Regions from separate parts of the Shewanella sp. AS16 genome, predicted to be linked through region 3. Evidence: predicted binding sites of a transcription regulator. Region 3 holds the regulator's gene; each other region holds the start of a gene.
What was found. Region 3 encodes LexA, which represses DNA repair genes until DNA is damaged. Its sites were predicted from a motif close to TACTGTATNNNNATACAGTA; they were not measured.
Positions count from the first base shown of each region.

Region 1: the regulator LexA is predicted to act here: its motif matches at 8,648-8,667, upstream of recG (ATP-dependent DNA helicase RecG).
Region 2: the regulator LexA is predicted to act here: its motif matches at 4,688-4,707, upstream of dinB (DNA polymerase IV).

Region 1 covers NZ_JAKCLK010000011.1:21,005-31,129, forward strand. The annotation lists gene rpoZ (DNA-directed RNA polymerase subunit omega) at 1-240, shown strand, start outside; gene spoT (bifunctional GTP diphosphokinase/guanosine-3',5'-bis pyrophosphate 3'-pyrophosphohydrolase) at 271-2,376, shown strand; gene LZP73_RS17235 (RidA family protein) at 2,431-2,814, shown strand; gene trmH (tRNA (guanosine(18)-2'-O)-methyltransferase TrmH) at 2,891-3,586, shown strand; gene LZP73_RS17245 (hypothetical protein) at 3,639-3,758, shown strand; gene LZP73_RS17250 (hypothetical protein) at 3,798-3,917, shown strand; gene LZP73_RS17255 (hypothetical protein) at 3,958-4,068, shown strand; gene LZP73_RS17260 (cadherin-like domain-containing protein) at 4,159-6,588, opposite strand; gene LZP73_RS17265 (AMP-binding protein) at 6,876-8,549, shown strand; gene recG (ATP-dependent DNA helicase RecG) at 8,684-10,125, shown strand, end outside.
Region 2 covers NZ_JAKCLK010000003.1:70,785-80,909, forward strand. The annotation lists gene LZP73_RS08910 (FAD:protein FMN transferase) at 1-865, shown strand, start outside; gene nqrM ((Na+)-NQR maturation NqrM) at 879-1,103, shown strand; gene bfr (bacterioferritin) at 1,328-1,801, shown strand; gene bfr (bacterioferritin) at 1,811-2,278, shown strand; gene LZP73_RS08930 (methyl-accepting chemotaxis protein) at 2,610-4,613, shown strand; gene dinB (DNA polymerase IV) at 4,745-5,818, shown strand; gene LZP73_RS08940 (TetR/AcrR family transcriptional regulator) at 5,943-6,587, shown strand; gene LZP73_RS08945 (HlyD family secretion protein) at 6,584-7,519, shown strand; gene LZP73_RS08950 (ABC transporter ATP-binding protein) at 7,519-8,442, shown strand; gene LZP73_RS08955 (ABC transporter permease) at 8,444-9,565, shown strand; gene LZP73_RS08960 (RNA polymerase sigma factor) at 9,716-10,125, shown strand, end outside.
Region 3 covers NZ_JAKCLK010000002.1:657,114-667,238, reverse strand. The annotation lists gene LZP73_RS07705 (SURF1 family protein) at 1-187, opposite strand, end outside; gene LZP73_RS07700 (DUF2909 family protein) at 135-353, shown strand; gene LZP73_RS07695 (cytochrome c oxidase subunit 3) at 359-1,234, opposite strand; gene LZP73_RS07690 (cytochrome c oxidase assembly protein) at 1,231-1,797, opposite strand; gene ctaD (cytochrome c oxidase subunit I) at 1,798-3,420, opposite strand; partial or broken gene coxB (cytochrome c oxidase subunit II) at 3,439-4,551, opposite strand; gene LZP73_RS07675 (cell division inhibitor SulA) at 4,952-5,464, opposite strand; gene lexA (transcriptional repressor LexA) at 5,461-6,078, opposite strand; gene plsB (glycerol-3-phosphate 1-O-acyltransferase PlsB) at 6,241-8,661, shown strand; gene mtr (tryptophan permease) at 8,661-9,917, shown strand; gene LZP73_RS07655 (VOC family protein) at 10,037-10,125, shown strand, end outside.

The DNA.
Region 1 (10,125 bases), on a different contig from region 3:
GGCAACCGTTTTGATATGATCCTGGTTGCGGCGCGTCGTGCTCGCCAAATCGCCGTGCAGGGTAAAGACCCTATGGTTGAAGAAATGAACGATAAACCAACGGTTATCGCCCTGCGTGAAATCGAGCTTGGTTTAGTGACTTCAAACACCCTGGACGCGGATGAGCGCCAAACCGTACGTGAACGCGAAGCTGCCGAGATCGCAGCAGTGGCAGCCATTGCCGAAGGCCGTTCACTGTAAGACCCATAGTTGTAAGAGGGGAACTGCCACTTGTATCTGTTTGAAGGTCTCAAAGAGTCTGCATCGGGTTATTTAGAACCAGAACAAGTAGAATTACTCAAGCAGGCCTATCAGGTGGCGCGTGATGCCCATGAAGGGCAGATGCGCACGAGTGGCGAACCTTATATTACCCATCCGGTTGCGGTCGCCCGCATCCTGGCGGACATGCGTCTCGATCACGAGACCCTGATGGCCGCCCTGCTGCACGACACCATAGAAGATACCCAGGTCACCAAGGAAGATCTCGCCGGACTGTTCGGCACCGCGGTCGCCGAATTGGTCGAAGGTGTCTCCAAACTCGACAAGCTCAAGTTTCGCGACAAGAAAGAAGCCCAGGCAGAAAACTTCCGCAAGATGATGATGGCCATGACCCAGGATATCCGGGTCATACTGATCAAACTCGCAGATCGCACCCACAACATGCGCACCCTGGGCGCATTGCGACCCGACAAGCGCCGCCGCATCGCCCGCGAGACCCTGGAAATCTACGCCCCTATCGCCAACCGCCTGGGTATTCACAATATCAAGACTGAGCTGGAAGATCTGGGCTTTCAAGCCTATTACCCCATGCGCTACCGGGTATTGCAGGAAGTGGTCAAGGCTGCCAGGGGCAATCGCAAGGAACTGATCCAGAGCATAGAAGCCGCCATAGACACCCGCCTCGAAGATGCCGGCATCAAGGGCAAGGTCAAGGGCAGGGAAAAAAACCTCTATTCCATCTACAACAAGATGCGCAATAAGGAATTGCAGTTCCAGGAAGTCATGGATATCTATGCCTTCAGGGTCATAGTCGACAGCATAGATACCAGTTATCGGGTGCTGGGTGCCATGCATGGCCTGTATAAACCCAGACCCGGGCGCTTCAAAGATTACATCGCCATCCCCAAGGCCAACGGTTACCAATCCCTGCATACTTCGCTCTTCGGCCCCCATGGGGTGCCGGTCGAGATCCAGATCCGCACCGAAGACATGGATCAGATGGCCGACAAGGGGGTTGCGGCCCACTGGATGTATAAGGGCGGCACTCACCCCACCCAAGGCACCACCACCCAGGTGCGCGCCCGCAAGTGGATGCAGAGCCTGTTGGAGCTGCAGCAGAGCGCCAGCAGCTCGTTCGAGTTTGTCGAGAACGTCAAGACAGAGCTGTTTCCGGAAGAGATTTACGTCTTCACCCCAGAGGGGCGGATCCTCGAGTTGCCGGTCAACGCCACCGCAGTGGATTTCGCCTACGAAGTGCATACCGACGTGGGCAACACCTGTGTCGGCGCCAAGGTCAATCGCCAGGCCTATCCCCTGAGTCAGCCGCTGATCTCGGGCCAGACGGTGGAAATCATCACAGCCAAGGGCGCCCGCCCCAATGCCGCCTGGCTCAACTTCGTGGTCACGGGCAAGGCCCGCGCCAAGATACGTCAGGTGCTCAAGAGCCTCAAGGGCGATGACGCTGTGGCCCTGGGTAAGCGCCTGCTCAACCATGCATTGGGCAAGACCAAGCTCGAAAGCATACCGGCGGAGCAACTGGAAAAGGTGATCCGCGAAACCAAACACGCTTCACTGAATTCTTTGCTGTCCGACATAGGCCTGGGCAATGCCATGAGCATAGTCATAGCCCAGCGCCTCATGGGCGATAAGGTTGAGAGCCAGGAAAACAAAGACGCCCACCTCATGCCGATCCGCGGCGCCGAAGGCATGCTGGTCACCTTCGCCAATTGCTGTCGCCCCATCCCTGGGGATGCGGTCATAGCCCATGTGAGCCCGGGCAAAGGCTTGGTGGTGCACATGGAAAACTGCGCCAACATCCGCGGTTATCAGGGCGAACCGGACAAGTATATTCCTGTGCAGTGGGACAATGTCGATGGAGTCGAATACCAGGCTAATCTGAGGGTGGAAATCGTCAATCATCAGGGCGCGCTGGCGAAGATCACTTCTATCATTGCCTCCGCAGGCTCAAATATTCATAATCTCAGTACCGAAGAACGCGACGGCCGGGTATATCTGATCAATCTGAGGATATCTGTCCATGACCGTGTCCATTTGGCTAACGTGATGCGTCGTATCCGGGTGCTTCCCGAAGTATTGCGCACCTCACGTAACCGCTAAGCCTTCAACCTTAGCCCTTAACTTCAATACCCTAACAAGGAAAGAGAGCACCTCATGGCTGAAAAGATCATCATAGCGACAGACAAGGCCCCAGCGGCCATAGGCACCTATTCCCAAGCGGTCAAGGTCGGCAACACTGTCTACCTGTCCGGCCAGATCCCACTGGATCCACAAAGCATGCAAATTGTCAGCGAAGACTTCTCCGCCCAGGTGGTCCAGGTATTCGACAACCTGACAGCCGTGTGCGCAGCCGCCGGCGGCAGCATGAGCGACATAGTCAAGTTGAACATCTTCCTCACAGATCTGTCGCATTTCGCCACAGTCAACGAGATCATGAGCCGCTACTTCAGTCAGCCCTACCCTGCACGCGCCGCCATAGGCGTGAAAGAACTGCCAAAAGGCTCACTGGTCGAGATGGATGGCGTGATGGAACTCTAATCCATCCAACTTCACTGAGGGCGCCGCGGCGCCCTTTTGTTTTTGTCTAGCAATCACCCTGAATAGTATCTTGAATATGAGCCCGGAACGTTTCGCCCGCATCAACCAGATGCTGGATAACCGCCAGCCTGATCTCACCCTCTGCCTGGATCAGGTCCATAAGACCAACAACATAGCCGCTGTGATCCGCAGCGCCGATGCCGTCGGCGTCCACCAGATCCACGCCGTCTGGCCCGACATAGAGATGCGGGTCTCGGGCAACACGGCCTCGGGCAGCCAGCAATGGGTCAAGACCATCAAGCATTATCATATCGATGAGGCCGCAGCCGGCTTCAAAGCCGAGGGCATGCAAATCATTGCCACCAACTTCTCCGATGAGGCGGTGGACTTTCGTGACATAGACTATACCCGCCCGACGGCCATCATACTGGGGCACGAGAAAGACGGCGTCAGCCCGGAGGCGATAGCCCTGGCCGACAAACAGGTCATCATCCCCATGGTCGGCATGGTGCAGTCACTCAACGTCTCGGTCGCCGCCGGCCTGCTGTTGTTCGAGGCCGAGCGCCAGCGCCGCGCCGCCGGCCTGTATGGCACACGCAAGCTGGATGAGGCCTATTGCCAGAAACTGCTGTTCGAACAGGGTCACCCCATCTACGCCAAGGCCTGTCGGCGCAAAGGCATTCCCTATCCACGCATCGACGACCAGGGACAGATACTTGCCGATAAGGATTGGTGGGACAGGATGCGCGCCCCAATGCCGGAAATTGCCTGAGCTGAGCACAGAACTTAGAGCAAAGTTTCGAGAAAGGGCCACCCCAACTCCTATGGCCAAGGCCTGTCGGCGCAAGGGCATCCCCTATCCACACATAGACCAAAATGGACAGATACTTGCCGATAAGGATTGGTGGGACAGGATGCGTGCCCCAATGCCGGAAACCACCTGAGCCGGCAACGGCGGCCAGAACAAGGCCACCCCAACTCCTATGGCCAAGGCCTGTCGGCGCAAGGGCATCCCCTATCCACACATAGACGACCAGGGACAGATACTTGCCGATAAGGATTGGTGGGACAGGATGCGCGCCCCAATGCCGGAAACCACCTGAGCCGGCAACGGCGGCCAGAACGAGGGCCACCCCAACCCTTATGGCCAAGGCCTGTCGGCGCAAGGGCATCCCCTATCCACACATAGACCAAAATGGACAGATACTTGCCGATAAGGATTGGTGGGACAGGATGCGCGCCCCAATGATATAAAAAAGCCCCTGGTCCCACTCCGAAGAGCAGTCCAGGGGCTTAATCGCAAGTCAGGCTATAGCCTCAAAACGGCTTGAGTCTGTAAGCCTATCAGTGTCGAGCTAAACGTGCTTCCCGCGCAACTTCGGCGCTTTTCTGTCTGAGATCCAACTCTTTCAAGGTAAACACCGAGGTCGGCCCGGAGACAGGCTGCGGCTTGGCCTCGCCGGTGACCGAGAGACTGGCTGGCAACGGATAGGGGCGGGCATCTAGTTTATGCCAGATTCTGTTATCGAATAAACCACGGTCCAGCACATGTTGGCCCAGCTGGTAGGCATCACCGAGATCTTCAGCATACATGTCCAGATAGTAACGATGCACGTGTTGCATATGATATTCATCACCCACGACCTGGTGCAGGTTCCACTCGCGCTCATGGTAGAGCACACAGGCGTCGGTCAATGCAGGATCATAACTCTGCGGTGTGCAATAGCCAATGGAGTTGGTGACGGTACGATTGTTACGATAACGGCGAATACTCAAGTTGCCACTGTCGTTTATCTGCCACAGCCCGGGCTCAAGTCTGATCTCATTTTCGCCTATCTCGCCATCTTTATCATAATCATAAATATCGACCGTCAGTGCCGTACCATCGGCGTTGACTTCAACCCAGAAATACTGCTCCGGGGTAAAGAAATCCCCGCCTAAGTTGTAAATGCCAACCACGGTCTGCGGCGTCCACTTGTCGACCTCTTTAGCCAAAAACTGCCCACCGGCGGCGACTATATGGGGCGTCGTACCATCATCGACCAACACATTGACCTTTAAGGGAGCACCCTGCCCAAGGAAGGCATAATCCAACGACAGTGCCCCTTGCTCTCCCCTGGCACTCAGCAACAAATGACCCGCATCGCTGTAGCTGTAGGTCGCCTCCACGTCGAATTGCGTCAGACTGCCATCGCCCTGCATCACAGGTACGCCCAGGGTGGCAGTATCATCTTCCTTGAGGGTAAGGCTGAAGGCGCTGCGATAGAAATGATCGGCCCGCTCATGTTTGTTTTCCATGCCCTGAACCACTTGTGGCGTCGGAATGGAATAGGGTACACCGGTTGCCAGTACCGAGTTGGCCGCGATCACCCCGGCATTCTTGACCACTTGGAAGGCAAAGGCATCGGAAAGCCCAGGCTCAGAGTCAGGATATTCGGCATTGGGATAATGGATGTAACTGGTGTGCTGCAACAGCAGCTGATCGGCCTTCTCGCCACGGGCCAGCCATTTTATCTGTGTCTGAGTGCGGTGACGCTCGACGTCAAAGTATTTCCCATCGATAAATTTACCCTCAACACTCACCAAACCTTCACCCGCATAGCTCAGCAGAATGCCGGCGTCATTGGTACTCCAGGTCAGAGATATAGAGGTGTCCCAGCTGTACAAGGTCCCCTTACCATCGGCAGTCAGAACTAACCTGTCACCGGACTGCATGCCTTCGGTACTCGTGAAATAATAAGTGTCGGCGATCGGAAGCTCGGCGCTGCCTGTGCCACTGGCAATCACTTCTTCATCTGCGACTATGGCGGCCTGGGCCTCACTATAGGTTTCTGCCGCAGTCTGCTGCGCCTGCTGCAGATAGGTCTGCACTGTTTCCAACTGTGCCACCAGCGCCTGGGTGTCGGCAACCCCTTCAGGCAGTGCCAGATCTGGATTTGCCCCGGCATAATCTATCACCAGCTTGATGGCGGTCGCCAATGGCAATAACAGAGATGTGTCATAAGCCTGGACCGCACTGTCGAATGCTTCCTGGGTCGCGATTTCCTCGCCTTGGTTGGCGGCTTGCATCAGGGCATCTACGGCCGTGGTCACATTGGTTACATTGACCCCAAACAACTCATCCTTGGTGGCGACACCGTCTGCACCTGCTTGCTCCACCACGGCATTGACACTGCCCAGCAAAGAGACCAGCTTCACCTGGCTGTCTTCTGCAGGCCCCATGGCGGTGATCTTGACCAGGCTGGTGGCGAAGGAATCGTCCACACTCACCTCGGCGCTGTAGTCACCATTTACATCGGCAACGGCGCTGAAGTCCTGTCCGCCAACAGACACTACAACTCTGGCATTGGCTATGGGCGCATCTGTGACTTTGCCTTGCAGGCTGAAGCTGACCATGTTGGCTGTCACTGTCACAGTGACATCTTTGGAAACACTGGCGCCCTGGTTATCAGTGACTGTGACACTGAAGACCAATGCAGTATCGGCAGCCACCGCAGGGGCTGTGAAGGAGGCGGTCGCACTGTCGGCCCCCGTCAGGGCCACCGCAATGCCGGACTTCTGCGTCCAGGCATAGCTGGCGATACTGCCGTCTGCATCACTGGCTGTTGCGGTCAGACTCGCAGAGGTCATCTCAACAGCACTTATGTCACTGACGGACACTGTCGGCACCTTGTTCTCGACGGCTTTGTCTTCGCCGCCGCCACAACCGGCCAGCGCAGTCGAAATCAGCGTCGCCAACAGTGTTTTACTGATAATGCTTTGTTTGGAAATCATGTAATATCATCCTTGGAATCGATTCAGAAAGGCGTTGTACTCCTGGGCCTGCATCTGGTAGGACCCGTACAAAACCGGCCCTAGAATATCGAAACCTTTTTACATTTCCAACCAAGCATTAACAGAATGGCATCTCCTTAAACAGTCATTTGGCCTCAAGGTACGGCCTCGGTCAGTTGGAGCCCCTGTTCACGCATGAACCTGCCGAGCAAAGCAATTGCGCCGCACGGTAATTATCGCCATACTGGTTGAAGTTGAAAAATAACAATAAAGACAGGGAATTGCCTATGGATACTCAGATCAAATCTCCGATAGAAATGCTGGCACACTGGGTAGAGACCCGAGGCGATGAGGTTTATCTGCGCCAACCCATAGACGGCCAATGCAAGGATTTCAGCTGGCGCCAGGTGCAGGCCCAGGTGCAGCAACTCGCCGGGGCCCTGAGGCACCTGGGCCTGGTGCCCGGTGACAAGGTCGCCCTGTTATCCAAGAACTGCGCCGAATGGTTTATCTGCGATCTGGCCTTGATGCACGGCGGCTATATCAGCGTGCCCATCTACCCCACGGCCAATGCCGAGACCATAAGTTATGTGCTGGAACACAGCGGCGCCAAGGCGATACTGGTCGGCAAGCTGGATCACTGGGCCGAGCAGGAAGCCGCCATCGGCGGGGATATTCTCAGGCTGGCATTGCCCTACGATACCATGCCGGCACAGTATCAATGGCAGCAGTTGCTGAACCTGGGTGAGCCGCTCATAGAAGCGCCACTGCCGACCGCCGAGCAGACTATGACCCTCATCTATACCTCAGGCTCGACCGGCAAACCCAAGGGCGCGATCCAGACCTTCGGCAGCTATGGCTGGACCTGCCAGGCTGTGGTGCGGGATCTGCAGACCAATACGGCCGACAGGCTCTTGTCTTACCTGCCGCTGGCACACATCACAGAGCGGGTCGCCATCGAAGGTTCTTCCTTCTATTCCGCCAGCCAAGTGTATTTTGTCGAGAGTCTGGACTCCTTCGTCACCGACATCAAGCGCGCCCATCCGACGGTATTCTTCTCAGTGCCGCGGCTGTGGAGCCTATTCCAACAGAACATAATAGACAAGATAGGCATGGACAAGCTCAACTTCCTGCTCAAGCTGCCTGTCATCAAGAGCCTGATAAAACGCAAGATCCACAAGGGCCTGGGACTGCAGGACGCGCGCCTGCTTGGCTCGGGTTCGGCGCCTATCCCGCCATCACTGATCCACTGGTATCACAGCGTAGGACTGGATATCTGTGAGGCCTGGGGCATGACGGAAAACTCCGCCTACTCCATCATCAACTATCCCTTCGACGCGGCCAAGATAGGCACGGTCGGCCGCCCCATAGAGGGCAGCCAGGTTCGCAGAGGCGCAGACGGTGAGCTGCTGGTCAAGAGTCCCGGACTGATGAGCGCTTATTACCTGCAACCCGAGGCCACGGCAGCGGCCTTCGATGCCGATGGTTTCTTCCACACAGGCGATCTATGCGAGATAGATGCGGATGGCTGTGTCAGCATCACGGGCCGGGTCAAAGACAACTTCAAGACGGCCAAGGGCAAGTATGTGGCGCCTGTGCCCATAGAGCGCAAACTGGCGCAAGACGCCCATGTGGAGCTCATCTGCGTCATAGGCTCGGGTCTGCCTCACCCTGTGGCCCTGGTACAACTGTCGGAAGGCGCAACACTGCAGCCGCGGGAAGAGGTGCGTGCCTCGCTCAAGGCGACGCTGGACTCCATCAATCCACATCTCGAGTCCCATGAAACCGTCGACGCCATCATAGTGGTCGGCGAGCCCTGGAGCATAGAAAACGATGTGTTGACGCCGACACTCAAGATCAAGCGCCACGTGCTGGAGCAGAGATTCAGCGCCAGGGTCGAGGGCATTCGCGGCGGCAAGGTCGTCTGGGAAGATGAAATTAGTCCATCGCAGACGGCTTAGCCCGGATGGCGGCTCATAAGCACGCAAGTGTCATCTGCACCTGCGTGCTTATTGGCCCGCCCAGCGCCAGGATTGCCTTAAACGAATTCTCTGTTAATATATGTATAAATTCACAGTGATTTGGTGCGAATGGCGTGCAGAGACTGGATCTGGTTCCGATAACCGACCTCAAGGGCGTCGCCAACAAGGTCGCACAGAAGCTGGCTAAACTCGGGATAGCGACGGTGCAGGATCTGCTGTTTCATCTGCCACTGCGCTACGAAGATCGCACCCGAATCTACCCTATCGCCGAGCTATTCCCCGGCAGCTATGGCACCCTAGAAGCCGAGATCCAATCGAGCCAGATAGTCCAGGGCCGCAGACGCATGCTCACCTGCAAGGTACGGGACGCCAGCGGCAGCCTGACCCTGAGATTCTTCAACTTTTCCGTCGCCCAGCGCAATGCCTTGCAAAATGGCAGCCGGATCCGCGCCTATGGCGAAATTCGCCGCGGCATGCACCAGCTCGAAATCATACATCCCGAATACAAGCTGCTCCAAGCCGGCGACGAAGCCAACCTCAGCGAGACCCTCACGCCCGTCTACCCCACCACAGAGGGACTGAAACAGGCCAGCTGGCTCAAGCTCACAGAGCAGGCGCTGGCCATGTTGCAGGAAGGCGGCCTGAGCGAACTCTTGCCCGCTCAACTGCAACCCAACAGCCTGAGCCTGGTGCAGGCCTTGCAGCTGCTGCATAGGCCGCCCGTGGATGTCGCCCTGTTCGAGCTGGAAGCCGGACAGCACCCGGCCCAGCAACGCCTGGTACAGGAAGAGCTGCTGGCACATAACCTGAGCATGCTGCGCCTGCGGCAACGCAGCGATCGCGACAGCGCAGTCACCATGGCGGCCTCGGGGCAACTGCTGAATCCTTTCCTCAAGAGTCTGGCGTTCAAACCCACGGGGGCACAGCAGAGAGTCGTCGCCGAGATAAGCAGGGATCTGGAGCGGGCCGTACCCATGATGCGCCTGGTACAGGGTGACGTCGGCTCGGGCAAGACATTGGTGGCGGCGCTCGCCGCCCTGCAGGCCATAGAGAATGGCTACCAGGTGGCCATGATGGCACCGACCGAATTGTTGGCCGAGCAGCATGCGGCCAACTTCGCCGCCTGGTTCGAACCGCTCGGGCTCAAGGTCGGCTGGCTGGCCGGCAAGCTCAAGGGCAAGGCAAGGGCGCAGTCCCTGGCTGATATTCAATCCGGCGCGGCCCAGATGGTGATAGGCACCCACGCCATCTTCCAGCAGCAGGTCGTGTTCCATGAGTTGGCGCTGATCATCATAGACGAGCAACACAGATTCGGGGTGCACCAGCGGTTGGGGCTGAGGGAAAAAGGCATCAATCAGGGCTTTCATCCACACCAGCTGATCATGACGGCGACCCCCATTCCCAGGACCCTGGCGATGACAGCCTATGCGGATCTGGACACTTCTGTGATAGATGAGCTGCCACCGGGACGCACTCCGGTGACCACAGTCGCCATGTCGGATCTGCGCCGCCAGCAAGTGATCGACAGGGTGCGCCAGGCGGCGATGACGGATAA
Region 2 (10,125 bases), on a different contig from region 3:
CGTGCAATTGTTGCAGGCCGAGATAGATCTGTCCCTGGAAAGGGTTAACGATCAGATGTCGACCTACAGGAAGGACTCCGAGTTATCCCGTTTCAATCAGTTGCCGTTGCAGCAGAGTGTCGAAGTCTCGGACGATACCCTGACAGTGGTGCGTGAGGGGATACGCCTGCACCAAGTCACAGGAGGCGCGCTGGATATCACCCTGGGGCCTCTGGTCAATCTCTGGGGTTTCGGCCCGGATAAGCGACCCCTGCATATTCCATCCGAGGCCCAAATCGCGGCGGCTAAGGCCAAGACCGGCATAGACTCCTTGTCTATCGAGGGTCACAGGCTGAACAAGCATAATGCCGATCTCTATGTGGACTTGTCTTCGATAGCCAAGGGCTTCGGCGTCGACAAGATTGCCGCCTTGCTGGATAAGTATGCCGTGACCGGCTATCTGGTCGAGATCGGCGGCGAGCTGAGCGTCAAAGGCACCAAGGCAGATGGCAGCTCATGGCGGGTAGCGATAGAGCAGCCGTCCGACGATGGCCGCGCCGTGCAGCAGGTCATAGAGCCTGGCACCATGGCGATGGCGACCTCGGGGGATTACCGCAACTATTATGAGGAAGAGGGGCAACGTTTTTCCCACCTGATAGATCCCCGCAGCGGTTATCCGATACAGCATAGGCTGGCCTCGGTCACGGTATTGCACCAAAATTGTATGACGGCCGATGGCTTCGCAACTGCTATGATGGTGCTGGGCACAGAAGCGTCACTCGAGCTTGCCAAACGGGAAGGCTTGGCGATAATGCTGATTGAGAAGCAGGATGATGGCTTCAAGGTCTATTACAGTGATGCGTTTACACCTTTCCTGAACCCTTAGTTGGAGTTTGATGATGAGCACTTTTATTGCCGCCTTTGTGGTGTTGTTACTCTTCTTTGTGTTGATGTCTGTCGGTTATTTCATCAAACACAAGGCCGTCGAAGGCAGCTGTGGCGGTCTGGGGGCCTTGGGGATAGAGAAGGCCTGCGATTGCGACGACCCCTGCGATAAGCGCAAGCGTCGCATGGCCGCCGAAGAAGAACGGCGCGAGAAACTGGCAAAGGATAGAATTATCTGATTCCGCTTTGCAGCTCACTGACGGTCTCCATTGGAGGCCGTTTTTTTATGCCGGATATTGACCATTGGCTAACGGCCCCGGATAGGAAGTTAAGTAGCAATGATAATGGTTTTCATTAACCATATAGTTGAAATATAAAGATAATTTGAGTGTGCTGTTAATTTGAACTAGGCTTGAATCGTAGACTTGGACATTTTCTAGCCTCAGAAATAAGGACAGCACAGATGAAAGGTCATCCCAAAGTGGTTAGCCAGCTCAATAGGATGCTCACCTATGAGCTCACCGCCATCAATCAATACTTCCTCCATGCGCGCATGTTTAAGAACTGGGGGCTGGAAGGCCTCAACGAGAAAGCATACAAGAAATCTATCCAGGACATGAAGCATGCCGACAAGCTGGTCGAGAGGGTGCTGTTTCTCGAGGGGCTGCCTAACCTGCAACAGCTGGATAAGCTGCGTATCGGCGAACATAGTGAAGAAATGCTGGCTTGCGACAAGGAGATGCAGGAAGAGCAGCTGCCTTTGCTGCGCCTGGCGATCGATCTGTGTGAGACGGAGCGTGACTATGTCAGCCGCGATCTGCTCGAGTCAATACTCGAGGATGAAGAAGAGCATCTGGACTGGATCGAGTCACAATTCGAATTGATCCGCATCACAGGGATCCAGAATTACCTGCAATCTCAGATGGAAGACGAATAGGAGCCGGGCATGAAAGGCGACAATGAAATCATAGCTGCATTGAACAGACTGCTGACGGGTGAACTCTCGGCCATGGATCAATATTTCCTGCATGCCCGCATGTACCAGGACTGGGGCCTGAACGAATTATTCGAACGTATCTCCCACGAGTCGGACGATGAGAAGGAACACGCGGCCAAGTTGGTCCAACGCATTCTATTCCTCGAGGGCAAACCCGATGTGGCCAGCCGCGAACCTTTGAACATAGGAGAGGATGTGCAGCAGATGTTGCACAACGATCTCGCCTATGAGTATAAGGTCGCCAATAACCTCAGGGAAGTCATAGCCCTATGCGAATCCAAGAAGGACTATCAGACACGCAATATCCTCAAGGTGCTGCTGGAAGATACAGAGTCGGATCATATGTACTGGCTCGAGAGACAGCTCGGCCTCATCGACAAACTGGGATTACAGAATTACCTCCAGAGCCAATGCTAGCCTGAGCCCCGGCCACAGCTTACCGACCACAGCCGTTTGGCTGTGGTCGGGCACTGGCTTCCCATGTTTGGCGGTGATATTGCCGCCGAGTCAAAAAACTCATCAAGAATCAAAGGCTAGCCTGCAAGTCCCCCAAGCCTTCGCGCCCCTTACTCCCCTTGGCTTTCGCGCTCAACCTTGCCTTAACCGTCCGCCATCCGGGTCAATTTTTTGTCGTCCTTCCCTGTTCATAATGTATAAATATTGTTAAGTTATTGCGGGTGGTTTGCCGCTCTGGCGGCACGCAGTTTTGCACACAATGTTTTTTACCTAATCCAGTATGGGATGGCCGATGGGATATATTAAACGTTCTCTGAGTTTACAATTAGTGGTGACCCTGGTTGGGGCACTGGCAGTGCTGCTGACCCTGGTGTCTGTACTCTTGGTCTCCAAGGAAAGCGATCGCACCCGGGCACAGGTAGACACGGATATTTCTACCTTGGTCCAACTCAAGGCCAACGAGATCGGCAGCTATTTCGTGGCCAAGGGACAGATAATCCACTCGGTATTTTCCGCCCCCGGCACCCTGCGTTGGTTCGGCGACTACAAGGCCAGGCGCAGCGATTTGACGGCGGATGCAGGCTATAAGGACATCATCGCACACTTCAACTATTTCTCGGCCAAGGACGCGGATATCAAGTCCGTGTTCTTCGGTTCGGCCAACACCTTCGAATATTTCGATCTCAATGGCCGTTACGATGGCGACCCCAATTATTACACCAACAAGCGTCCCTGGTGGCAGGAGGCGATAGACAAGGATGGCCTGTTTGTCGGCGACCCTGCGGTGGATGCCAACGACGGCTCCATCTCCGCCACAGTCAAGACGGTCGTCATGGATGCCCAGGGAAAGTTCATCGGCATAGGCGGCATGGATATACTGATCGACACCATAGGCAAGAACCTGTTGGCGCCGATCAAATACAGGGGGCAGGGCCAGGCCTTCCTGATGACGGATGAGGGCAAGCTGGTTTATTTCCCCGGCTTTTCCGAGGCCTTCCCGCCGGGATCGCCGGCACAGAAAGTGGACAGCCAGTTTGAGGACACTCAGGGTTTCGCCCAGTTGAGTCGCACCATGCAAGCCAAGACCACGGGTTTCGGTGATGTCACCTATCGCGGTGTGCCGCAGCGGGTGAGTTTCGTTGCCGTCGGCGGCGATTACCCCAAACAGAAATGGCATCTGGCCTTCATGTTGCCTCGTGAGGTGATAGAAGCGCCCGTGACTTCGGCCCTGTGGGATGCGTCCTTGCTGGCGCTGGTGATCATCTTGTTGGTGAGCGCGACCGTGTGGCTCATGTTGCTGCCGTTCCGACGTCAATTGAATAAGTTGCTCACGGCGATGGAAGACATAGCCGAAGGTGACAGCGATCTGTCACAGAGGATCAACATGGACAGGGAAGACGAGCTGGGCCAGTTGGGAGAAGCCTTCAACCGTTTCGCCCAGAAGGTGCAGGCCATGTTGCTCGAGACCCGCAGCCTGACCCAGGATGTGAGCAATGGAGTGTCGGGTGCCATGCGGGTGTGCGATCAGGCGCTGGACTCTGTATCCAGGCAGAAGGCGGAGATCGCCTCAGTGGCGACCGCCGCCACGGAAATGGCCCAGACCAGCCAGGAGATGGCCCACAGTGCCACCCGAGCCAGCGAGTATGCCGAACAGGCACAGCAACAGTCGTTCGATGGTTCCAACATAGTGACCCGTGCCACCCAGGGCATGGAGTCCCTGTCGGAGCAAGTGATAGAAGCGGCCCAGGTGATCAAGCATCTGAGGACCAGCTCGGAGCAGATAGGTGAAGTCTTGAATGTGATCCGTGGCATCGCCGAGCAGACTAACCTGCTGGCGCTCAATGCCGCCATCGAAGCCGCCAGGGCCGGCGAGCAGGGCCGGGGTTTCGCCGTGGTCGCCGACGAGGTCAGGACCCTGGCGTCCCGCACCCAGGATTCCACCGCCAACATTCAGGGCATCATTCAGACCCTGCAACAGAACGCCATCCAGGCGGAGCAGGTGATGGAGTCGGGTGTCGAGCAGGCACAACTGGGCAAGGAACTCACCACCCAGGTGGAGACGGCGCTGAGCGGTATCAAGGATGCCATAGGCGCGATTCAGCAGCAGACCATGGAAATTACCGTCGCCATAGGGCAGCAGGCCGTGGTGGCCGAAGAAGTCGCCTGCAACGTCGAGAATGTCCGCGGTCTATCCGACGAGTCTCTCAGCGCCAGTGAAGACCTGTCACAGAACCTGCGTCAGTTTGAGACCATGTCCAAGGCGCTGTCGGACAACATAGCTCAGTTCAAGATCTAAGCCTGTGTGAGCCTCATGGATGGAAAGGAGCCTTTTGGCTCCTTTTTTATGGGTTTCTCGCGCCAATTGTTGAACACTGTTTTTATATACAGTATCTTTAAGGGAGGGCGACAACAGACGGGGCTTGGGCCGTGCGTAAAATTATTCACATAGATATGGACTGCTATTTTGCCGCCGTGGAGATGCGTGACTTTCCCGAACTGAGGGGCAAGCCCCTGGCGGTGGGCGGCAGCAGCGATCGCCGTGGGGTGATCAGCACCTGTAACTATGAGGCGCGCAAGTTTGGGGTACGTTCCGCCATGGCGTCCGCCTACGCCTTCAAGCTATGCCCCGAGCTGGTGTTGGTGCCCGGACGCATGTCTGTCTACAAAGCCGTATCGGCGCAGATCCGCGCCATCATGCTGCGCTATACGGATCAGATAGAGCCGCTGTCGTTGGATGAGGCCTATCTGGACGTCAGCGACAGCGCGCATTGCCAGGGATCGGCGACCCGGATAGCCGAGGCCATTCGTGCCGATATCTTCAACGAAACGGGTCTGACCGCCTCCGCCGGGATAGCACCGGTGAAGTTTCTCGCCAAGGTCGCCTCGGATCTCAATAAACCCAATGGCCAGTATGTGATCACCCCGGATGCCATGGCCGAATTCATCAAGACCCTGCCCCTGGGTAAGATCCCGGGGGTAGGCAAGGTCACGAGTGAGAAGCTGGCGGCCATGGGGCTGCATACCTGTGGCGAGGTACAGGCCTTTTCCAAGGCGCTCTTGTTGCAGAGATTCGGTAAGTTCGGTGCCTTGCTGATTGAGCGCGCCAGGGGCATAGACGAACGCGGCATCTCGCCCCATAGGGAGCGTAAGTCTGTCGGTGTCGAAACGACCCTGGCGCAGGACATACATACCCTGGAACAATGCCATGGGGTCATGCCGGCCCTGGTGCAGGAACTGGGCGAGCGTGTCGGTCGCAGTGCCAAGGGGCGTCAAATCGAGAAGCAGGTGGTCAAGCTCAAGTTCAGTGACTTCAAACAGACCACCATAGAACACAGGTGCACCGAGTTGTCGGTGAAACTCTTCTACGATCTGCTGGCGCAGGCCATGTCCCGCCAGGAAGGACGTGGCATACGCCTGCTGGGGGTCTCGGTCGGTCTGGCGAGCCAGGCAACCGCCACAGAGGAGCAAACCCGGCAGGCGCAGTTGGATCTGGCGCTGTGACATCGGTGCGGCCCCCCTATTAATTCCCCGATTTCCCGTTAAATGAGGAATTTAACTTCTGCCATTTGTGGTCTATGTTCTCTAGTATGATTCATCAGTAGATGAATTTTTATTGGAGTCTGTCATGTCAGTCATTCCAGGTCGTCCCAAGGGGGACTCTGATGCCCGCGCCAGGTTGGTCACCGCGGCCCTTAGCCTGTTTACCAGTCGCAATTTTCAGACTGTGTCTACCCGGGAAGTCGCCCGCGAGGCCGGGGTGGATGCGGCGCTGATCCGCTATTACTTCGGCTCCAAGGCAGGGTTGTTTGAGCACATGGTGCGTGAGACTCTCGCGCCTGTCCTGGCCCGCTTTCGGGCATTATCCGCAGAGCAGATGCCGGAGGATCTCGCCGGCCTGATGCTGAGCTATTACCGCGCCATGGCCCCCAACCCGGGCTTGCCCAGGTTAATCATACGTGTGCTGCAGGAAGGTGAAGGCAGCGAACCCTATCGTATCTTGCTGTCGGTATTCACTGAAGTGATCGACTTGTCGCGCCAGTGGTTCGGCCGGGCACTGATGACCAGGGACAACCTGCGGGAGGGAGTCAACCCGGATTTGGCCAGGTTAAGCCTGGTGAGTCTGATGGTCTTCCCGCTGATCGCCCCTCCGGCGCTGATGCGCCAGTTTGGCTTGCAGCTGGACCCTCAAAGCCTGGAATTATTGGTAGAACACAATGTTGAGGTGCTCACCCAGGGCATATTCAACACGGAACTAAGGAGTCGGGTATGAGACCTGTGGTGATCTGTATGTTGGCTCTGCTGGCGGGCTGCAGCCAGGAGGCGCCCAGGGTATTCGGTACCGTGGAGCGGGATCGTTTGACGCTGACGGCCCCTGTGGGCGAGTTGCTCGCCTCGGTCAATGTGGTCGAGGGCCAGAGAGTCGGCGCGGGAGAGGCATTGCTCTCCCTCGATGCGACGGCGGCCAATGCCAGGGTGGCGCAGCGGGTTGCCGAACTCGCCGAGGCCAAGGCCAGACTGGCGGAGTTGGCGACCGGTGCCCGCATCGAAGCCATAGCGCGCGCCAAGGCGGCGTTGGCCGGTGCCAGGGCCAGTGTGACTGAGGCCAAGCAGGGCTTCGAGCGCACTGAGCGCCTGTTCAATACCAAGGTGCTGACAGCGGCGGACCTGGATGCGGCCAGGGCGGCGCGGGATACGGCTATTGCCAGGCAGACAGAGGCGCAGCAGAGCCTGAATGAGCTCGAAAATGGCACCCGCAGCGAGCAGCTGGAACAGGCCAGCGCCGCGGTCGCCGCCGCCGAGGCCAGACTGGCTCAGGAGCGCAAGGCGCTGGCGGACTTGACCTTGGTGGCCGCCAGCGATGCCGTGGTCGACATCTTGCCCTGGCAGGTGGGGGACAGGATAGCGGCCGGCACCCAACTGGTGAGTTTGCTCGCCACCGACAGACCCTATGTGCGGGTGTATTTGCCCGCCACCTGGCTCGAGCGGGTCAAGCCCGGCAGCAAGGTCATTATCCATGTCGATGGCCGCGATACCCGGGTCGATGGCGTGGTGCGCAACATTCGCAGTCAACCCGCCTATACCCCCTTCTATGCCCTGAATGAGCGCGACCGTGCCAGGCTCATGTATCTGACGGATATTGATATTTCTGCCCAGGGACAGGACCTGCCGACAGGCATGGCGTTGGAAGTGGAGTTGCCATGATGAGCCATGAACTCGCCATAGAGACCCGGGGCATGACCCGCATGTTTGCCGATTTGACCGCAGTGGATGGGGTGGATCTGGCGATCCCCAAGGGCAGCATCTATGGGTTTCTCGGACCCAATGGCTGCGGCAAGTCGACCTCGATCCGCATGCTGACCGGCTTGCTGCGGCCAACTTCCGGCCAGATCCGGGTGCTGGGGGAAACATTACCTGGGGCGGAAGAGAAATTGAGGCGCCGCATCGGCTACATGACCCAGAAGTTTTCCCTGTATGAGAATCTGTCGGTGCGGGAAAATCTGGAGTTTGTGGCTCAGATTTACGGCCTAAGTCGCCGCGAAGCCAAGGCGCGGCTGGCGGAGCTGTTGGCACTCTACACCCTGGAAGGACAGGAGAGGCAGATGGCGGGTTCCATGAGCGGTGGTCAGAGACAGAGACTGGCACTGGCGGCGGCGACTCTGCATAAACCCGAGCTCTTGTTTCTCGACGAACCCACCTCGGCGGTCGATCCCGAGAATCGCCGTGAATTCTGGGAGCGGTTATTCGACCTCTGCTCCCAGGGCACCACCATACTGGTGTCGACCCACTATATGGATGAGGCCGAGCGTTGTCATGGTCTGGCGATTCTGGAACGCGGCATCAAACGTGCCGACGGCTCGCCACAGGCATTGATGGCGGCCATGGGAGCCAGGGTGCTGGAAGTGGCGGGGGAGGGGCTGCGTGCCCTCAAGCAACAGCTGATCGCCGAGGAGGCTGTGCTGTCGGCGGCGCAGATCGGCAGCCGGCTGCGGGTACTGGTGCGCAGCGATGTTGCCGAACCTGTTGCCTGGCTGGGCTCGCGGGTGGCTGGCAGGAGCCTTGCGGAAGTCAGGCCCAGCCTGGAAGATGTGTTCGTCACTTGCACCGGAGGCCGTCATGTTGGCTAAGATGTTGGCGAGAATACTGGCAATCATGATCAAGGAACTGAGGCAGCTGTCGCGGGATCGCATGACCTTCGGCATGATAGTGATGATCCCCCTGGCGCAGCTGATGTTGTTCGGCTATGCCATCAACACGGATGCCCGTCATCTGCCAGCCGGGCTGGTGGACCTGAGTGACAGCGGCTATAGCCGCCCCCTGGTCCAAGCGGTGGCAGCCACCCAGGTGGTGGACTTTCATGCCAGATACCCGAGTCTGCAGGAGGCGGAAGCCGCCATTACCCGGGGTGAGGTCAAGGCGGTGTTATACCTGCCCCCGGATATGGGTGAGCGCTTACTTCAACATCCAACGGTGGCAGGCGGCCATTATCTGGCCGAGCCCGTCGGCCAATGGCTGGTGGATGGCTCGGATACTGTGGTGGCCGCGGCTATCCGCTCATTGCGACAAATGCCACTGGACGAAGTCCTGGACTTGGAGCTGAAAACCCAGGTGCCCAGTTTCGAAGTGGTGCAGTATTTCAACCCCGAGCAGCGCTCTGTGGTCAACATAGTGCCCGGCCTCCTGGGGGTGATACTGACCATGACCATGGTGATGTTTACTTCGGCGGCGATAGTGCGCGAGCGCGAGCAGGGCAACATGGAATTTCTCATCACCACTCCGGTCAGGCCCATGGAGCTGATGCTGGGCAAGATCATGCCCTATGTGCTGGTGGGCTTCATCCAGGTGAGCATCATACTGAGTGCCGGGCACCTGCTGTTCGCCGTGCCTATCCGCGGTGGCCTGGATTCCATGGCGCTGGCCGCCATGCTGTTCATCTGCGCCAGCCTGACCCTGGGGCTGGTGATTTCCACCATAGCCAAGACCCAGCTGCAGTCGATGCAGATGACGGTATTCATCCTGCTGCCGTCGATCTTGCTGTCGGGTTTCATGTTTCCCTATGAGGCCATGCCGGTCGCCGCCCAGTGGATCGCCGAGGCGTTGCCTGCGACCCATTTCATGCGCATGTCCCGCGCCATAGTGCTGCGGGCGGCCCAGGTGAGCGATCTCGGCTTCGATGCCCTCTGGCTGCTGGGCTTCACCTGCCTGGGACTCACGGTCGCCAGCCTGCGTTTCTCCAAGCGCCTCGACTGACCTCTGGCTTAAGAGTGGAAATGGGAGTGACCCCTGTGCTGGCGGGTTCATTCCCACCGCAGGGCCGGTCGATGTTCTGGGTTTATTTTCAAGCATATTTTTATGCTAGTCTCAGGTATCCCATGTCTGCCTCCGAGTGCAAAAGGCATAATGAACGACCCCATCCAAGGAATACTGAAGGAGCATGCCAGGGCTGTATTTGCCACCCTGCTGCGGCTGCTCAAGGATTTCGACCTGGCCGAAGAGGCGCTGCAGGAGGCGAGCCTGGCGGCGTTGCAGCAGTGGCCCAGGCAGGGAATACCGGATAATCCCATGGCCTGGCTGGTGTCCTGTGGCCGCTTCAAGGCGATAGATCAGCTCAGGCGTCGCAGCCATTTCGAACTGCAACTCCTGCCGCAGCTGACCGAGCTGGAATCGCAATCGGCCAGCCTGGATCCCTGGGACGACCCAGAGATAGAGGACGACAGGCTGAGGTTGATCTTCGTCTGCTGCCATCCTGCCCTGTCCAGGGAGGCGCAGTTGGCATTGACCCTGAGGGAAGTGTGCGGCCTCACCACTGA
Region 3 (10,125 bases):
GTTGTTGCAGCAGATCTTTTTCCTCGGCCCGCGCCAGTTGCCAAAAACCTAACTTGACCAGCAGCACAAACAGACTCACAGTGATTAACACTATCAACCAGCTGAAATTACCCGGTAATTTCCGAGGAATATCCGTGAATACCCTATTTGTCTTCAAAGTGGTTTTAGTGCTGCTGCTCGGGTTCATTATCTTTAACTTGGGCCTGGCCTTGTTTGCGTTGATAAAGGGAGAACAGCGCCGCCCCATGAGCCATTATCTGGGACTGAGGGTGCTTTTCTCCGTGCTCTTGGTGCTCATGCTGTTGCTCGCCCTGGGTTCGGGTCTCATCAGCCCGAACCCCAGGCCCTACTGAGACGCCTAGAGCAGGTACACGAAAATAAACAGGCATAACCAGACCACGTCGACGAAATGCCAATACCAGCTGCCCGCCTGGAAGGCGAAGCTCTTCTCCGGGCTGAAATGCCCCTTGAGCACCCGGAAAAACAGCACTGTCAGGAAGACAGTGCCCAGGGTCACGTGCATGCCATGAAAGCCGGTCAGCAGGAAGAAGGTGTTGCCATAGACACCTGATGTCAGCGTCAGCCCCATCTCGTGATAGGCATGCAGATACTCTTTGGCCTGCAAGCTCAGGAAGCTGATGCCGAACACTATGGTTAACCCCAGCCAAAGGGTCAGCGCCGTGCGCTTATTCTTGTCCAGGCTGACATGGGCCAGGTGCAGGGTCACTGAGGAGGTCAGGAGTATGATGGTGTTGATCAGCGGCAAGCCTCCCCAGCCCATGGCCTGGGTCTGGGTGCCATCCGGGGTGGTCAGCAAGGGCCAGACGGCCTGGAAACCGGGCCAGAGCACTTCGTGGGTCATGGCGTTGTTGGAGGCTCCCCCGAGCCAGGGCACGGAGATCATGCGGGCGTAGAACAGGGCACCGAAGAAGGCGCCGAAGAACATGATTTCCGAGAAGATGAACCAACTCATGCCTTGCCGGAAGGATCTGTCCATCTGGCTCGAATAGAGTCCGGCCATGGATTCGGAAATCACTGTCCTGAACCAACCGCAGACCATGAAGATGATCACCGCGATCCCCGCCAAGAGGATATAACCGCCGCTGCTGGCTTCGGTACGCAGTTGCTGGACATAGTTCCCCGCGCCGAAGGCGATGAGGAATAAGCCCAGGGCACCTATGATGGGCCAGGCGCTTTGGTTGGGGACATAATAAGGTTCGTGCTTAGTCGTCATTTTGCTGCTCCTTGCTCCAGGGCGTCACTCGCTTGCTTGTCTGTGATGTCATAGAGGGTATAAGAGAGGGTCAATGTATGTATGGACTCGGGTAAGTCCGGGTCCACATAGAAAATCAGGGGTAACTCTGCGTCGGCTTTCGCCGCCAGCGGCTGTTGATTGAAACAGAAACATTCCGTCTTGTGGAAATAAGCGGCCCCTTGCCCAGGGGAGATCGAAGGCACTGCCTGGCCGACGATACGCCTGTCGGCGTGATTGCTGGCCAGGAATGCGGTGCGGGTGAGCTCCCCAGGATGCACCTTGAGGCGCTTGAGCCTGGGCGCGAACGCCCATGGCATGCCCGTCTGTACCTGGGCGATAAACTCCACTGTGACCGTCCTGTCTGCATCTATGGTCATGGCCTGATAGCTGCTGGCCGTGTTCTGCGTCTTGCCGTTGATCCCCAGCTTGTCGCATAACACGTTATAGAGGGGCACCAGGGCGAAGCCGAAGCCGAACATGCCGACACTGCCTATGACCAACAGGACTATGAGCTTGCGATGCGACTTGGCCTGGCTCACCATCTACTTGATCTCGGGCGGTGTGCTGAAGGAGTGATAGGGTGCCGGACTCGGCAGGGTCCACTCCAGTCCATCGGCACCTTCCCATGGCTTGGCCGGCGCCTTCTCTCCGCCGCGAATGCACTTGAGCACCACGGCCAGGAAGATCAGCTGGGATAGGCCGAAGGCGAAGCCACCTATGGAGACTATCTGGTTCACATCGGCAAACTGGATGGCGTAGTCGGGAATACGCCTCGGCATACCGGCCAAGCCCAGGAAATGCATGGGGAAGAAGAGCACGTTGACCGAAATCACCGAACACCAGAAATGTATCCTGCCCAGGCGCTCGTCGTACATGTGCCCCGTCCACTTGGGCAGCCAGTAGTAGGCCGCGGCCATGATGGAGAAGATGGCCCCGGTCACCAGCACATAATGGAAATGGGCCACCACGAAGTAGGTGTCGTGGTACTGGAAGTCAGCCGGTGTGATGGCCAGCATCAGCCCGGAGAAGCCGCCTATGGTGAAGAGTATGATGAAGGCCACGGCAAACAGCATGGGGGTCTCGAAGGAGATGGATCCCCGCCACATGGTGGTCACCCAGTTGAAGACCTTCACCCCGGTCGGCACGGCGATCAACATGGTGCAATACATGAAGAAGAGCTCGGCAAACACGGGCATGCCTGTGGTAAACATGTGATGGGCCCAGACCAGGAAGGAGAGGATCGCGATACTGGCGGTGGCGTATACCATGGAAGAGTAACCGAAGAGCTTCTTGCGGCTGAAGGTGGGCACTATCGCCGAGATGATGCCGAAGGAGGGCAAGATCATTATGTAGACTTCGGGGTGACCGAAGAACCAGAAGATATGCTGGAACATCACGGGATCGCCGCCGCCGGCCGCCTCGAAGAAGCTGGTACCGAAGAACTTATCCGTCAGCACCATGGTCACCGCCCCGGCGAGCACAGGCATCACGGCGATCAACAGGAAGGCGGTGATGAGCCAGGTCCAGACGAACAGCGGCAGCTTCATCCAGTTCATCCCTGGGGCGCGCAGGTTGACTATGGTGACTATCACGTTGATCGCCCCCATGATCGAACTTATGCCCATGATGTGGATGGAGAAGACGAACAGCGCCGTGCTGTCCGGGCTGAAGCTGGTCGACAGCGGGGCGTAGAAGGTCCAGCCGAAGTTGGGGCCACCGCCCTCCATGAACAGCGAGCTGAGCAAGATGGTGAAGGCGAACGGCAAGATCCAGAAGCTCCAGTTATTCATCCTGGGCAGGGCCATGTCGGGTGCGCCTATCATCATGGGGATCAGCCAGTTGGCCAGGCCGGTGAAGGCCGGCATCACTGCACCGAACACCATGACCAGGCCATGGACTGTGGTCATCTGATTGAAGAAATTGGGCTCGAGCAATTGCAATCCAGGCTGAAACAATTCGGCGCGGATCACCATGGCCATGGTGCCGCCGGTGAGGAACATGATGAAGCTGAACCACAGATAGAGGGTGCCTATGTCCTTGTGGTTGGTGGTCAACAACCAACGCCAGATGCCCTTGGGCGCCTGGTGGTGATGGTCTTCCTCATGCAACTGAGTCTGATCGACAGGCTCGGCGACAGAGTTGAGTTCTCGGGTCAAAGTATTCATGCCTTTCCCTTACTTTCCGTGGTTATCGACATCGGCCGCTTGCACCGTATCGCCGGTATTGTTATCCCAGGCATTACGCTCGAAGGTGACAACGGCGGCGAGTTCCTGGGCCGTCAATTGCTTGCCGAAGGCCTGCATGGCCGTGCCGGGCCTGCCATTGATGACAGTTTCCAGGTGGTTGGCTATGGGGCCTGTGGCAACGGCGCTGCCCTTGAGTGAGGGGAATATGCCCGGCAGTCCCATGCCATTGGGCTGGTGACAGGCGGCACAGTGGCTCATATAGACCTGTTCCCCCTGGGCCATGAGTTCGTCCAGACTCAGGTTTTGTGTCAATGCCGCCTCGGCTTCGGCCGCCGCCGCATCGGCCGCGGCCCGCTGTGAACTGACCCAGGTATCGAACTCGGCCGCCGACACGGCCTGGACCACTATCGGCATGAAGCCATGTCCCTTGCCGCATAGCTCGGCGCATTGGCCGCGGTAAATGCCTTCCTTGTCGATCCGCGCCCAGGTTTCGTTGATGAACCCTGGGTTGGCGTCCTTCTTGATGGCGAAGGCCGGCAGCCACCAGGAGTGGATCACATCGTCTGAGGTCATCAGGAAACGTATTTTCCTGTGGGTCGGCAGCACCAGGGGTTTATCCACTTCGAGCAGATAGTTTTCCCCTTTGGCCTCGTTGCCCTCTATCTGGGACATGGGGGTGGCCAGGTTGCTGTAGAAGTCTATGTCCTGATCGAAGTAGCTGTAATGCCACTTCCATTGGGAACCTGTGATCTTGACCGTGAGTTCGGCGTCATGGGTGTCTTCCATGGCGACCAGTGTCTTGGTCGCTGGGATGGCCATGAGAATTAAGATGATGAAAGGCAGTATGGTCCAGGCTATCTCGACCTTGGTGCTTTCGTGGAAGTTGGCGGCAACTGCGCCCTTGGATTTCCTGTGGTTTATCATGGCATAAATCATTACACCGAAGACGACCACGCCGATGGCACAGCAGATATACAGAATGGTCATGTGCAAGTCATACACCTTGCCACTGATTTCTGTCACCCCCTGAGTCATGTTCAGGGGCATTTCTGCCGCCGCTAGATGAGGTGCGAATACCAGCACCAAGGCACAATACAACCATTGCTTCACAAGACTTCTCCTCTGCCAATTGCGAAACGCAACTACAAAGAAGAGTCACACAGTAAGTCTCAGCTCTATGTAAACTCTTCGGTTCCCAAAAAAGCGTTGATGACTTCAAAGTGCGTTGGCGGTTTTTACTCTTGGTCTATGTATCGTTACTGCCGGTATTAACCACGCTTGCACCTACGACTGAATATATCCATCCCTTAGGCCATGACTCAATCGTCTGGCTATGCCTGGCATGGAGCCAGGTGATAACGCTTGAATGCACGTTACCTTGTCCTACATTACTTGCTGTTCAGTTATTGATCAAGCTCGCTCTGCTTTCTAATTGACTGAAAAAATTGCTGAAAAAAAAAGCCTCATGGCGTGCGATGAGGCTTTGGAGATAGGCTGGCCCAGGATGGGGTCAATGTATGGGGCCGAATAATTGGTGTTGCTGGAACGCTTCGTGATTGTCAAACAAGGCTTCTCCCTGTAAGTGAACATTTACCTCTTCGAGGACTATGCCCATGGCTCTGGCACTCTTGGCGACCAGTTGCAGGCGGCGAATATCTCTGGCGTCGAGGGACTGGGTCCAGGAGATCACTGCGCTGGAGGTGCCGCTGGTGAGGGCTCTTTCCATCGCCCACAGCACTTCCACTTCATCCTTGGCATGCACCAGCAATACCCTGTCCATGCGCACCCCGGCCTTGGCCAGCAATTGCTTGTAGCCTATGGCATTGGGTGGGCTGATCAGCACTATCCAGCGGCCCTGCTGGCTCAGTTGTGCCAGTTGGGCACTGAGCTGTTGCAGCTCGGTGCGCCCCTGGGTCCGGGTCGGCATGGTGGTGATGTCTCTATGTTGGCTGTCCTGCACATGGCTGTCGAGATCCAGCCAGAGTCCAGGGTGGCGCGGCGCATTGCCCAGCAAATGTTTCATAGCCAGTCTCCATTACGTATTACGCCGACGGCGAGACCTTCTATGGTCAGGCTCTGGCAACTGAGATCCACCTTGATGGGGGAGTAGTCATCGTTTTCCGCGTGTAAATAAACCAGATTGCCTTTCTTCTCGAAGCGTTTAACAGTCACATCGTCTTCGACCCTGGCGACTATCACCTGGCCGTTGCGGGCCTGCTGCATCTTATGCACAGCGAGCAGATCGCCCTCGAGTATGCCGATATTCTTCATGCTGTCACCCCGGACCCTGAGCAGAAAGTCGGCGGCGGGATGAAACATGGCGGGATCGACCTGGTAGTACTGTTCCACATGTTCCTGGGCCAGAATCGGCTCACCGGCGGCGACCTGGCCTATCAGCGGCAAGCCGGCTTCCTGGGCCTCTTCTTCGTGGGGCAGGCGGATACCGCGGGAAGTGCCCGGCATGATTTCGATACAGCCTTTCTTCGCCAGGGCCTTGAGATGTTCCTCGGCGGCATTGGCGCTCTTGAATCCCAGACGGGTGGCAATCTCGGCCCGGGTAGGCGGCATGCCTGTGTCGGCGATGTTGCGTTTGATCAGCTCTAGAATTTCGGCTTGGCGTGGCGTCAAGGGTCTCATGGTCATTCCTGTTTTTCTATACAGTTACTGTTAGTATATACAGTATTATTTGCAGTGCAAGTATTAACCATTTTTTATGGGCTTAGCCGACTATTAGTGAATACTGGCCAGAGTCTGGTATTCTATCTGTCCGTTTGACGTGACTCATATTGCAAAAGAAGAATGCCAAAACAAGACTCTCTGTGGTTTAAATCCTTGCGTTGGATCCAGAAACAGCTGGTGCACACTATCGTTGTGCCACAGGATCCCTTCGCCGATCTCAATCTGGACCCGGGCAGACCGCTCGTCTATGTGATGAAGACTGAATCCGTCAGCGACATAGCGGCCCTGAATGACGTCACCGCCAAGTTGGGACTGCCGAGCCCCTATGAAGAGCTGGTGCTCGCCGATGGCCGGGTTCCCAGGGTGGTATGCCTGCAGGGGGGCAAGCCCATGTTTGGCCAGCGCCGCAATCATGAGGGTTTTCTCGAGAGTTTCAGGCTCCTGTTGGCCGCCCATAAACAGGATGCGACGCTGGACATCCAGCTGGTGCCTGTGAGCCTCTACTGGGGCCGGACCCCGGGCAAGGAAGATGACAGCATGCGGGCGGCTGTGCTGGAGCGGGAAAACCCCACCTGGCTGCGCAAGTGCCTGATGATCCTCTTCCTCGGGCGCCATAACTTCGTGCAATTCTCCAGTGCCGTATCCCTGAGGTATATGACGGACGAACACGGCACTGACATGGGCATAGCCCATAAGCTGGCGCGGGTCGCCAGGGTGCACTTCAGCCGCCAGCGCAAGGTGATGACGGGGCCACAGCTGCCCAATCGCCAGGCCTTGTTTCACGCCTTGCTGAAATCCGAGTCGCTGAAGAAGGCGATTCAGGAAGAGGCGGCCAACAAGAAGATCTCCGAGACCAAGGCCCGTGAGACAGCGATAGCCTACCTGGACGAGATCGCCGCCAACTATTCGGATAGCCTGGTGCGTATCGCCGAGCGTTTCCTCACCTGGCTGTGGAATAAGCTGTACAGTGGCATCAATATCAAGGGCGCCGAGCAGGTACGCCAGCTGCACCACGACGGCCACGAGATAGTCTATGTGCCTTGCCACCGCAGCCACATGGATTACCTGTTGCTGTCCTATATCCTCTATTACCAGGGCATGGTGCCGCCGCACATAGCCGCTGGGATCAACCTCAATTTCTGGCCCGCAGGCCCCATGTTCCGCCGTGGCGGTGCCTTCTTCATCCGCCGCAGCTTCAACGGCAACAAGCTCTATACCGCAGTGTTCCGCGAATATCTGGATCAGCTGTTTGCCAAGGGCTATTCGGTGGAGTACTTCACCGAGGGGGGGCGCTCGCGTACCGGCCGCCTCTTGGCCCCCAAGACGGGCATGCTGGCGATGACGATGAACAGTGTGCTGCGCGGCATAGAGAGGCCTGTGACCCTGGTGCCTGTGTACCTGGGTTATGACCATGTGATGGAGGTCGCCACCTATCACAAGGAACTGAGCGGCAAGAAGAAGCAGAAAGAATCTGTCTGGCAGGTGTTCGGTGCCATACGCAAGCTGGGCAACTTCGGCCAGGGTTATGTCAACTTCGGCGCCCCCATCACCCTCCAGTCCTTCCTCAACGAGATGGCGCCGGATTGGCGCAGCGAGTTGGCAGAAGATCCCGAGCAGAAGCCCAGCTGGCTGACGCCGGCGGTCAATACCCTGGCCAACAGGGTGATGACCCATATCAATGGCGCGGCGGCGGCCAGTTCGGTGACCCTGACCAGCCTGGTGCTGTTGGCGTCCGAACAGAATGCCCTGGAGCGCACCCAGCTGGAACGTCAGCTGGATCTCTATCTGAACCTGTTGAAACAGGTGCCATACACCAGCTATACCTCGGTGGCCGAAGGCGATGGCAAGTCCCTGGTGCAACAGGGGCTGGAGCTGAATAAATTTACCCTGGAGACAGACTCGCTCGGTGACATCATTTCCATCGCCGAGGCCGATGCCGTCTCCATGACCTATTACCGCAACAATGTGATCCATCTGCTGATCCTGCCGTCGTTGATCGCCAGCTGCATGCTGCATTACGAGACCTGCAGCCGTCGGCAGATCCACGCCATAGTGGCGGATTTCTATCCGCTGATGAAGGCCGAGCTGTTCATGGGCATAGAAGATATCGACGCCTATGTGGAGCGGGTGCTGGATCTGTTTGTCGCCGAACAGTTGGTGACGGAAGAGGCGCATTTCAGCGTCAACGAGCCACACGCAGGTAAACTTGAACTGCTGGCCGGCACCGTCAGTGAGACATTGCAACGCTATGCCATCATCTTCAATTTCCTGGCGGCCAAACCCGATATGGAACGCTCGGAGCTCGAATCCGGGAGTCACCTGCTGGCGCAGCGCCTGGGTGCCTTGCATGGCATCACGGCCCCTGAGTTTTACGACAGGAAGCTCTATGGCACCCTGAGTGTCAAGCTCAAGGATCTGGGCTACCTCGCCGACAAGGGCAACAGGGCAGATATAGAACGTATCAGAGATCACGCCAACAGCCTGTTGCGTGCCTCGGTCAGGCAGACCATAGTCGACAGCGTCATGGCGGAACATAACTGATGGCAAATTTCATGGATGTCGCCAGGCATAAGCCCCATGGCAAGTCGCTGCTCGGCGGCGCCATGATCATCGCCGGCACCACGGTCGGCGCCGGCATGTTCTCTCTGCCCGTGGTGGGCGCCGGTATGTGGTTCGGTTACTCGATACTCATGCTGCTGGGTGTCTGGTTCTGCATGCTGATGTCGGGTCTCCTGTTGCTCGAAACCAACCTGCACTTCGAGCCGGGTGCCAGCTTCGATACCCTGACCAGGGTCACCCTGGGCCAGTTCTGGCGCATAGTGAATGGGGTGTCGATCGCCTTCGTGCTCTACATACTCACCTATGCCTATATCAGCGGTGGCAGCTCGATAGTGAACCATAGCCTGCAGGGGATAGGCATCAGCCTGCCCCAGAGCGTCGCCGGCTTGATTTTTGCGCTGCTGCTGGCATCCGTGGTGCTGATCAGCACCAGGGCGGTCGACAGGATCACCACTGTCATGCTGGGGGGGATGATCATCACCTTCTTCCTGGCGATCGGCAATCTGCTGCTCGAGATAGACACGAGCAAGTTGTTTATTCCCGACGGCCAGGCCAGTTATGCGCCCTACCTGTGGGCGGCGCTGCCCTTCGGTCTGGCGAGCTTCGGCTATCATGGCAATGTGCCCAGCCTGGTGAAGTATTATGGCAAGGAGCCGGCGACCATCATCAAGGCGCTGTGCATAGGCACCTTCATCGCCCTGATCATCTACCTCTGCTGGCTGGTGGCGACCATGGGCAATATCAGCCGGGTCCAGTTCGGCGACGTCATAGCCCAGGGCGGCAACATGGGGGTGCTGGTCGCCGCCCTGTCGGAGGTGATCAGCAGCCATTGGCTCAACAATATGCTGACCCTGTTCGCCAATCTGGCGGTCGCCTCGTCTTTCCTCGGGGTCACCCTGGGGCTGTTCGATTATCTGGCGGATCTGTTCGGTTTCGATGACTCGAGCCAGGGCCGGCTCAAGACCGCGGCCGTGACCTTCCTGCCCCCGACCGTGCTGGGCCTGCTATTTCCCGACGGCTTCCTGGTAGCCATAGGCTTCGCGGCACTGGCGGCGACCATCTGGGCCGTGATAGTGCCGGCGTTGATGGCCTATAAGGCGCGGCGACTCTTCCCCGAGAGCGGCGGCTTCAGGGTGGCGGGCGGCACGCCGCTGATTTTGCTGGTGATGCTCTTCGGTCTGGTGACGGCCGCCTGTCATCTGCTGGCCATGGCAGACATCTTGCCCGTCTTCGGCTAAGCGCCGGCGTCACAGTTTAAACCGCCCCCTGGGGCGGTTTTTTGTTTATGTACATGGACATAAAGCATTATCGGGACTTTACTGAATGATTGTTGTGTCATGTGTAAAGGATAAAGCAGATGAAAATCACTCATTATCTCCAGGGTCAGCCCTGCTGGGCAGAACTCGCCTGCCACGATTTGGCCGCGGCGAAAGACTTCTATTGCCG